DNA from 2 places in the Cupriavidus sp. KB_39 genome. Region 1 is predicted to be linked to the other one. Evidence: predicted binding sites of a transcription regulator. Region 1 holds the regulator's gene; the other holds the start of a gene.

Region 1 (5,285 bases):
CTGTTCTGTGGCTACGCGTGTCCACAGACCGTCTACACAGAAATCTTCATGTGGATCGAGCGACGCGTGGAAGGCGATCGCATCGCCCGCATCCGGCTGGACGGCGACCCGTGGAGCCTGCGCAAGCTGCGGCTCAAGGCGACCAAGCACACGCTCTGGGTGGTGATCGCCCTGTGGACCGGCTTCACGTTCGTCGGCTATTTCTCGCCGATCCGCGAGCTGGGCGGGCAGGTGATCGACCTCTCGCTGGGGCCGTGGCAGTCGTTCTGGATGCTGTTCTATGCCTTCGCCACCTGGGGCAACGCCGGCTTCATGCGCGAGCAGGTGTGCAAGTACATGTGCCCATATGCGCGTTTCCAGAGCGTGATGGTCGACCGCGATACCTTCGTGGTGACCTATGACGTAGGCCGTGGCGAGCCGCGCGGCAGCCGCTCGCGCAAGACGGACCGGCACACCGCCGGCATTGGCGATTGCGTCAATTGCAGCATCTGCGTGCAGGTCTGCCCGACCGGGATCGACATCCGTGACGGATTGCAATACGAGTGCATYGGCTGCGGTGCCTGCATCGACGCCTGTAACCAGGTCATGGACAAGATGGCCTATCCGCGTGGCCTGATCCGCTACACCTCTGAGAACGCGATGCGCAAGGGCCTGTCGGCAGTCGCCGCGCGCAAGCGCTTGTTCCGCACGCGGACGATTGTCTACGCGGTGATCTGGTCGGCGCTGGTGGGGGGCTTCATCGGGTCGCTGGCGATGCGCACGCCGCTCAAGGTCGATGTCATCCGCGACCGTGGCGCGTTGGGCCGCGAGGTCGAAGGTCGCTGGATCGAGAACGTGTACCGGCTGCAACTGATCAATACGACCGAGACGCCGATGCGCGTCCGGGTACAGGCGACGAGCGCGGAGCTGCAAGGGTTGACCATCGAGTATGACAAGTCGGCAGAAACGCTGCCGCCTACGTCGAACCGGCTGTTGCCGGTGCGGATCCGTATCCCGCTCGACCACGCGCCGCAGGGCACGCACAAGATCCGTATCACGGTCACGGGGGAGGGTATGGACGACGCACGCGGACGCGCGCAGATCCAGGAAGCGACCAGTTTCATCGTGCCGCGCGGCCTGTAGGACAGGTCATTCAGGAAATATTCGACGCAAGGAGTAGGCAATGACAGCGCAACAAGTCAAGCCGTGGTGGAAGGAACCGTGGCCGTGGCTGCTGATGAGCGGACCGCTGCTGGCGATGATCGGCTGTGGTGTGACGATCTGGCTCGCCAATACCCACGCCGACGTGCCGGTGCGCGATGCCGCGCGGCATGGGCTGGTGGTGGAGAAGCTGGATGGGTCCGCCGTGCGTGCCGACGCTCATGTCAATGACACGGCGAGGCGGCCATGAGACTACGCTGGCTGATGTGGGTGATGTGGCCAGCGTTCCTGATGGGCGGCGTGGCCACGGCAACGGTGTTCTCGATTGTCGATCCCAGTGACCTGAGCTTCTTCGGTCATCCGGTCGACGCGTCGCGTGAGGCGATCTATACCGTGGGATTCCTGCTGGCGTGGCTGTTCTGCGCCTTGTCGAGCGGCCTGACGCTCTACACCATGCCAACGCCGCTCAGCGATACCGATGAACTCGAGTAGCGAGTGCACCGCCGCCGGCGAGCCGGCCTTAGCAGGAGCGGTTGTAGATCTGCTTGATGCCGGCCATGTCGATGAGCTTGACGTGGCGCTGGCGGATCTGGATCAGGCCCGCCTCGGCAAAACGAGAGAACAGGCGGCTGACGGTTTCGAGTTTCAGGCCAAGATAACTGCCGATCTCCTCGCGACTCATGCGCAATACGAACTCGCTCGACGAGTAGCCACGCGCCGACAGGCGATCGGAAAGATTGACGAGGAACGCGGCAAGCCGCTCCTCGGCCCGCATCGAACCCAACGTCATCAGCATCACCTGGTCCTGCGAAATCTCCTTGCTCATCAAGCGCAGGAACTGGGTTTGCAGCGAGGGCAGGTCAGACGAGAGCGCCTGCAAGTCGTTGAAGCGTACGACGCAGACTTCGGCATCCTCGAGGGCCGTGGCATCGGAAGCATGCTGCATTTCGCCGAGGCCATCCATACCGACCATCTCGCCGGGCAGATGGAAGCCGGTGATCTGCGAGCGGCCGTCTTCGAGCGTCACGTGCGTCTTGAGCGTGCCGAAACGCACGGCATAGACGGCGGTGAGCGGATCGCCCATGCGGTAAAGCGTTTCGCCCTTGTGCACGCGCACGCGTTCCTGCACGAGCGTGTCCATCTTCAGGAGGTCCTGGTGCGACATGCCTACCGGCAGACAAAGCTGGCCCATCCCGCACGTAGAGCAGCGGGGCGAGATCTCGGTGACGGGTATGGAGGTAAGCAATTGAGGGCTCTTGGTGATGCGCATTGCAGCGAGGGCGCGACAGATCAATTTTACCGCGTGAAGTGACGCGGAAGCGAGGGACCGTTGCCATTTGGTGTGCTTTTCAGCGTTTTTATCGTTGCGTTGTTTGGTGGCGTCCACTGTGCTGCGATGTGTGGCGGCATTGCGATGGCGGCCGAGCAGCGCGCGGCGGTGCGCGTGCCGGTGACGATCCATCGCTCGCCGCGCGGCTGGCTCGTGGAATTGCTGGCGATGCACGCCGGCCGCCTGACCACCTACGCGTTGCTGGGGGCGGTGGTGGGTGCCGTCGGCGCCACCGTATGGAAGCAGGACTATCTGCCTGTGCAGCGATGGCTCTATGGCGCAGGCGGAGCGATGCTGGTGATGTCGGGCTTCTGGCTGTTGCGTGGGCGCACCATGCGTGCGACGCGCCTGGAGGCGTTCGCGGTGCGCATGGCCCAAGGGGTGGTGGGTCGCATGGGCGCGCTCGGTATCAGGCTGCCTGCCGGCCTGGCCCGGCATGCGCCGCTGCTGCGGCGCTTCGGTCTGGGACTCGCCTGGGGGATCGTGCCGTGCGGGATGGTCTATGGGGCACTCGCAATGGCGTTGCTGGCCGGCAATGCGGCGTCGGGCGCGCTGGTCCTGTTCGCCTTTGGGTTGGGAACGCTGCCAAACCTACTGGTGATTTCGGGGTTGTCGGGCTATGTGCGCCATGTGTCGCGCCGGCCGGCGGTCCGGACCGTGGCGGGCGTGCTGATCATCGGCTTCGGCATCGTGGGCGTGGCGCGGGCGGTCTGGCTCCCGGAGACGCTGGCTGCGCATGGGTTCTGCGTGGTGTTCTAGGACGATTCCGGGCGGCGGACAGGCCGCCCCGGTTCGTGCCATTCGCCACGCCGGGCGGCGGGCGGGTTGCGGAGGGGGGCGGGAATGCCATACAATCGCGAGAACCACGGTATCGCGCCACGTAATTCCCTGGCGTCGCCGGGCCGGCATCCCTGATCTGGGATGCGTGTCCATGGGTCCGAGGCAGCATTGGCTTGCCGGATCCGTCCCCACAGTGCATCCGGTTCAAAAGATCTGGTTTAAAAGGCCGGTCGGCCTTGTGGAGTGGTGGTGCAGGCGCAGGACGAAGCTTGTCCGGGCCGATATCCGTTTTTTCTTGCCGCCTTGGCAATCTGATTGTCCTGGCGAATGTCCGCTCCAAGGGGAAGGGTTCCGCCTGCGAGGGTAAAGGCGAGAGCGCGACGCAAGAGGTTCGACTCCCGGCGAAGCCAGCCGGATGCGGACGATCTCCTGCCGGAACGACCCGGCAAATCGATGCAAAAGAACGAAGTGCACCGCTTGGCTGCCTGGGCTGCGACAGGCTGCGAGTTGGCTGCGCAATGAGATGGCGGTGGCATCGGTACCGCTGTATCCGAAATCTCCAGTGCTCCGGGATTCGTCCGGGAGCAGGTGCAAAGACAGGCTGCACACAATCACATGAATACCCAAGAGGCGAAGATCGTCCTCGAGACCGCGCTGATTTGTGCGCAGGAGCCCCTGCGCGTCAACGATCTCCGCCGTCTTTTCGCCGACGATGTCGGCGCCGACACCATCCGCGCCCTGTTGGACGAATTGCGACAGGACTGGCAGCAACGCGGTGTGGAACTCGTGGCCCTGGCCAGCGGTTGGCGTTTCCAGAGCCGGCCCGAGATGCGCGAGTTCCTCGACCGGCTCAACCCGGAAAAGCCGCCCAAGTATTCGCGCGCGGTGATGGAGACGCTGGCCATCATCGCCTATCGCCAGCCCGTGACGCGCGGCGATATCGAGGAAATTCGCGGCGTGACGGTCAGCACCGACGTGGTCAAGAAGCTCGAGGACCGCAGCTGGATCGAGGTGATCGGGCATCGCGACGTACCGGGCCGTCCCGCGCTCTATGCCACGACCAAGGCGTTTCTGGACGATCTGGGGCTGCGCACGCTGGATGAGCTGCCGCCGCTCGAGGATGCCCAGGCCCAGGTCCAGGCAGCCCTGCTGGACCAGCAGGCGATAGATTTTGAAGAAGTTGCCACGGCCAACCCGCCGGCTGGCGATGAAGAGACCTTTGCCGAGCCCCAGGCCGCCGAGACCGCTACCGATGCGGTGGAAGCGGAAGTCGTGGCCGTGGCGGAGAGCGACCATGCGGAGCCGGTGGAGACGGAAGCCCACGGCGCCGATACCGAACAGAACGACACGCCGCACCCGCAAGACAACAGCGTTGCGCAGTGGTCCGCCGATGGCGGGCATGACGACGACGCGCCGCTGGCCCACGCCAACGGTTTCCACGTGGACACAGCTGCTTCCTCCCCGGAAGCGGCCGACGATTCGGTCCGGGACGGCAACGCGCCGCATCCTGCTGAGGACGACGAACGCGTGTCCAACTGAATAACACGCAACATCGATAGTGAATACTTTGTCTGATTCCGCTGAGCAAGACGTCCGGCAACCGGACGCGCCGGGCGATACCGGCGCTGCGCCCGACGCGGGCAATGGCACCGACGGCGCGCCGCGCCGCAAGGGCCTGCGCCGTGGCCTGCGCAATCTGGTGGCGTCGCGCCGCCAGTCCGCACAGGACCGCGAGGGTGGCCGTGCCGAGGGCGATGCCGCCGCACCGGCGCAAGCCGACGCGCCGCAGCCCGACGCCGCCGCACCGGCCGGTCGCGAGCCGCGCGCCCGTGGCCGCCGCAAGCCGGCAGCCGATCGTGATGCCCGTGACGTCCGCGAACCGCGCGCCGAGGCGAGTGACGCCGACGGCCAGCCTGCGCAGCCACAGGGTGCCGGCGTGCGCAAGCGCCGCCAGCAGCCCCAGCGCAAGGCTGCGCTGGTCGATGGCGACAACAAGCCGGCAGCCCAGCAGCCGGGCCGGCGCGACAAGCGCGGC
Region 2 (4,950 bases), on a different contig from region 1:
GGCCTGCTGGTGGTGCTGTACCTGTTCAACGCCAGCACCTACCTGATCGACAAGAACGTGTTCGACATGTCGCCCGGCGCGGCGGTCGGCTTCGCGGTCTCGTACCTGATCATCGGCTGGGTGGTCTACGACTCGATCTGCCGGCTGTTCGGCAAGAGCGACCGCCTGGTGGGCATCCTGGTGGCGGTGTTCGTGGGCGTGGCGGCGTATGCGGCCTGCCACATCTTTTCGGGCCGCGCGGCGTTCCTGCTGACCGGCGCGATGATCGCCACGATCATGAGCGGCAACGTGCTGATCTGGATCATCCCGGGCCAGCGCAAGGTCGTGGCGGCGCTGAAGGCCGGCCAGCCGGTGGACCCGATCCACGGCAAGCGCGGCAAGCAGCGTAGCGTGCACAACACCTACTTCACGCTGCCGGTGCTGTTCGCGATGCTGTCGAACCACTACAGCATGACGTACGCGCACAAGCAGAACTGGCTGGTGCTGATCCTGATCATGCTGGCCGGCGTGCTGATCCGCCAGTTCTTCATCCTGAAGCACAAGGGCAAGATCAACGTGGCGTGGCCGGCTGCCGGCGTGGCGCTGCTGGGTGTGGTGGCGGTGATGATTGCGCCGCAGCCGCGTCCGCAAGTGGCCAGCAACGCCGCGGGCGACGCCGCCAACGCGGTGAGCTTCGCCAAGGTGCAGGAAATCGTGAACGCCCGCTGCGTGCAGTGCCACGCGGAGGCGCCCAAGATGATGCCGACTGCCGCCAAGGGCATCAAGCTCGATACCGTCGACGAAATCAAGGCGCATGCGCAGCTGATCTACCAGCAGGCGGTGCAGCAGAAGGCCATGCCGCTGGGCAACGTCACGCAGATCACGGAAGACGAGCGCGCGCTGCTGGGCCAGTGGTTCGAGGGCGGCGCGAAGACCACCAACTGAATTTGACCGGGCATCGGTGATCGACGGTCCGGGGCTGTGCAGTCCCGGCGGCCGGCAGTACCGGACCGGCGAGGGTTTGAACGGGGCGCAAGCCCCGTTTTTTTATAGCGCGACGACTCTGGCTTGTCTCAGTGGCCGCCGACGTTGAACAGCGCCAGCAAGCCGAGCACAAGGAAGATCACCGCGGCGATCTTGTGCACGAGGGCGATCGGCATCCGGTTGGCGAAACGGTCGCCGAGCAGCACGGCGGGCGCGTTGGCCAGCATCATGCCGAACGTGGTGCCTGCCACGACGGCCAGCACTTCGCCATGGAAGCGTGCTGCCAGGGCCACAGTGGCGATCTGCGTCTTGTCGCCCATTTCGGCGAAGAAGAAGGCGACGATCGTGGTGCCGAGGATGCTCAGGGCACCGTTGGCCGGCTTGGCTTCCTCTGCCTCGTCGAGCTTGTCCGGAATCAGCATCCAGCCGGCCATGGCGATAAAGCCGAGGCCGAGGATCCAGCGCAGCAGGTTGGCGCCGAGCACCTGCGTGATCCAGCCGCCGAGCGCGCCGGCGAAGCCATGGTTGACGAGGGTGGCGATCAGGATGCCGGCGATGATCGGCAGGGGTTTGCGATAGCGTGCGGCCAGCACGAGCGACAGCAATTGCGTCTTGTCGCCCACTTCTGCGAGCGCGACGATACCTGTGGAGACGAGGAACGATTCCATTCTTATAGGATTGATACCGGGCCGCACACGCATCGCGAGATGCCAATGACGCACACCTTTCCCGGCCCGGCCAGAAAGGTATGGTCATCGGTCTCGCCAGGCGTTGGACATAGGAGTCAGGCACGAAGCCCGCTCGGGTCCTGCGCTGCGTACGCCATAACCGTTGATGCTGGACACCACGGTCAAGTCTGTTGACGTACGCCCCTGTCTGCCGTGTGCCGCATTGCGCGGCGCGGTGAGACGAGGGCGGCTACTCCCCAATGGAAGTCGTAATTGTACTAAAAGGCGGCGGACACTGTCCACCGCCTTTGGCATGGCTGTTGGGAAATGCGGGTCAGGTCAGACCGGCACGGGCGAGTTGTCGCTGGTCTGGCGGCCGCGGAAGTCGGTCCAGCACAGGGCCTTGAAGTCGTACAGCTTGCAGCGGCGCGCCGTGCGGAAGTACCAGCGCCACGAGAAGTTCTCGATGATGATGCGGCCCGGCAGCGCATGCTCCAGCAGGGCCTGGGCGCGCTTGAGCCGGTACAGCGGCACGCTCATGTCCACGTGGTGCGCGGTGTGCTCCATGATGTGGTGGAGCGCGGCGCCGATGCCGAAGCGGAAGCGCAGGTGCACGGTGGTCGAGACGAACGGCTGGGCCTTGGCCCACATCGGCTTGGTGTCGTACCACGCCACGCTCGTGTGCGTGTGGTGGACATACAGCACGAAGCCCACGGTCAGGTTCCAGATCAGGAAGGGCAGCACGAAGCCGGCGCCGACCAGCCCCAGGACCGACTGGTCCGTGGCCACGGCCAGCCAGGCCAGCGCACCGATCCAGATGGCGCCGAAGGTGGCCACCAGCGTGCAGTCCCACATGAAGATCGCGCGGCGCGTGGCCATCTGGCGCTTGCTCGGGAAGAACAGCTTGAACCACCAGATCTCGATCAGGTAATAGAGTCCGGCGCCGAAGCCATTGCGGTAGACCCGCTCCATCACCCGGCGCCAGCGCGGCAGCGCGCGGAATTCCTCGAGCGAGTAGGGCGCCCAGACGAAGTCGAAGCCCTTGAGGTTGGTGTACCCATGGTGGACCACGTTGTGGCCGACTTCCCACAGGCTGTAGGGCGTGAGCGACGGCAGGAACGTCAGCCGGCCGAGCCATTTGTTCAGGCCACGGCGGTCCGTCAGGCTCTGGTGGCAGGCATCGTGGCCGATGATGAACAGCCGGGCGATCACCAGACCCAGCAGCACGCCGAGGCCGAGCTTGGCCCACCACTGCGGCGCCAGGACCACGCCGGCCAGCACCGCGGCGAAGATCGCGTAGTCGAGCGCGAACAGCGTCAGCGCGCGTGCCACGCTGCGCTCGCCGAGCGGAATCAGCCAGCCACGGATGGTCTTGCGGTTAGGGAAGGGGGCCTCGAAGGCGATGGGTTCCGGCAGGGGAACGCCGGCGAGCTTGCGGGGCGGGTGGGCAGGGTGGGAAGCCGGCTCAGCAGTCTGGGCCGGCGATACATCCAGAGATCGGGCAGTCATGTCAGTCTTTTTGGGTCTGTCTTGGCGCACCCGATAGCCGGGGGCGGGCAATCCGACAGCCTAGAAGGCTTTGATGACGGTTGTGTTGATGCTGGTCAAGGCGGACGGGCGACAACACGTATTTGCCTGCCGTCCGTCGCCCAAAAGCGATCAACCCGCCAGTTCCCGCGTGGCTTCGCCCATGATGTAGACGTTGTCCACTACGCGGTCGTCGCCGAGCATGGCGAAGGCGAACAACTGCTCTTCGAGCGTCTCGGAGCGGCTGCTGCGGCGGGCGATCAGCGGCGTGGCCTCGGGGTCCAGCACCAGGAAATCGGCCTCGCAGCCCACGGAGAAGCTGCCGATGCGGTCCGCCCAGCCCAGCGCCTCGGCCGCGCCGCGCGTGGCCAGGTAGAACATGCGCAGGGCGGTCAGGTGGTAGCCGCCCATGCGCGCCACCTTGTGTGCCGCGTTCATGGTGCGGAACATCGAGAACGAGGTGCCGCCACCCACGTCGGTGGCCAGTGTCACGTTCAGGCGGTGGGCATCGGACTGGTGGAAGTCATAGAAGCCGCTGCCCAGGAACAGGTTCGAGGTGGGGCAGTGCGCCACGGCGGCGCCGCTGTCGGCCAGCCGGCGGCGGTCGTCCTGGTCGAGGTAGATCGCGTGGCCGTAGAACGCGCCGGGGCGCAACAGGCTGTAGCGGTCGTACACGTCCAGGTAGCTGCGGGCGTCGGGGAACAGCTCGGCCACCCATTTCACCTCGTCGCGGTTCTCGGCCACGTGGGTCTGGATGAAGGCGTCCGGATGCGCGCGCGCCAGTTCGCCGCAGGCGGCCAGTTGCGCCTCGGTGGAGGTCGGCGCGAAGCGCGGCGTGATCGCGTAGGCGAGCCGGCCCTTGTTGTGCCACTTCGAGATCAGGTCGGCGGAGTCCCGCGCGCCGCTCTCGGCCGTGTCGCGCAGGAATTCGGGGCAGTTGCGGTCCATCATCACCTTGCCCGTGATCATGCGCAGGTTGCGGTCCTGGCTCGCGGCGAACAGGGCGTCGGCGGAGGTGGCGTGCACCGTGCTCCAGACCATCGCCGTGGTGGTGCCGTTGCGCAGCAGTTCGTCGGCGAAGAACTCGGCCACGGCCCGCGCGTAGGCGGGCTCGCTGAAGCGGCGTTCCTCGGGGAAGGTGTAGGTGTCGAGCCAGTGCAGCAGGCCCGGCGACGGCGACGCGATGATGTCGGTCTGCGGATAGTGCACGTGCGTGTCGATGAACCCCGGCACGAGCAGCTTGCCGCGATGGTCGACCACCTCGGCACCGGCCGGGATGTCGCGCGCCAGGTCCTCGTACAGCCCCACGGCGGCGATGCGGCCGTCCGTGACGAGCATCAGGCCATCTTCCCAATATTGATACGCCTCCTCATGGAACTGCGGATCGCGCAGGAAGTGGAGGATGCGGCCGCGAATGGCGCGGGTCGTGGCGGGATTGGGGGAAGTGGTGGTCATCTTCTCGTCTCAGGGGCGGCCGGACCTGGGGGTCCGGCGTCTTGTTTATGCGCCCGGTCAGGTCGTGGGAGCCGTCGCGGGCGGGTTCTCGGGCGTGGCGGACCAGAAATGGTCCACCTCGGCCAGGTAGTCGGCCTTCTGCTTGGCGGGCAGGAAGGCCGCTTCGAAGCTGTTGCGGGCCAGCTTGTAGGCGTCGGCGGCGTCCAGCGGCAGCGCGGCGAACGAGGCTTCCCAGTTGGCGTTCATGTAGCCGCCGAAATAGGCTGGATCGTCCGAATGCAGCGTCACGGCCACGCCGGCATCGAGCAGGCGCTTCATCGGATGGTCGCGCAGGTCG

The links. The regulator FNR, encoded in region 1, switches genes on or off when oxygen is low (the NO sensors DNR and NnrR bind a similar motif). The targets are predictions, from matches to a motif close to TTGATNNNNATCAA.
Region 2: the regulator FNR is predicted to act here: its motif matches at 3,226-3,239, upstream of AB4Z27_RS02485 (fatty acid desaturase).

What each region holds. Positions count from the first base shown of each region.
Region 1 is NZ_JBFREV010000016.1:81,319-86,603, forward strand. It holds gene ccoG (cytochrome c oxidase accessory protein CcoG) at 1-1,122, shown strand, start outside; gene AB4Z27_RS14310 (hypothetical protein) at 1,163-1,390, shown strand; gene AB4Z27_RS14315 (hypothetical protein) at 1,387-1,632, shown strand; gene fnr (fumarate/nitrate reduction transcriptional regulator Fnr) at 1,661-2,386, opposite strand; gene AB4Z27_RS14325 (sulfite exporter TauE/SafE family protein) at 2,471-3,229, shown strand; gene scpB (SMC-Scp complex subunit ScpB) at 3,866-4,789, shown strand; gene rluB (23S rRNA pseudouridine(2605) synthase RluB) at 4,818-5,285, shown strand, end outside.
Region 2 is NZ_JBFREV010000002.1:246,903-251,852, reverse strand. It holds gene AB4Z27_RS02495 (urate hydroxylase PuuD) at 1-924, shown strand, start outside; gene AB4Z27_RS02490 (TMEM165/GDT1 family protein) at 1,053-1,631, opposite strand; yybP-ykoY riboswitch at 1,695-1,902, opposite strand; gene AB4Z27_RS02485 (fatty acid desaturase) at 1,971-3,140, opposite strand; gene guaD (guanine deaminase) at 3,291-4,613, opposite strand; gene AB4Z27_RS02475 (adenosine deaminase) at 4,671-4,950, opposite strand, start outside.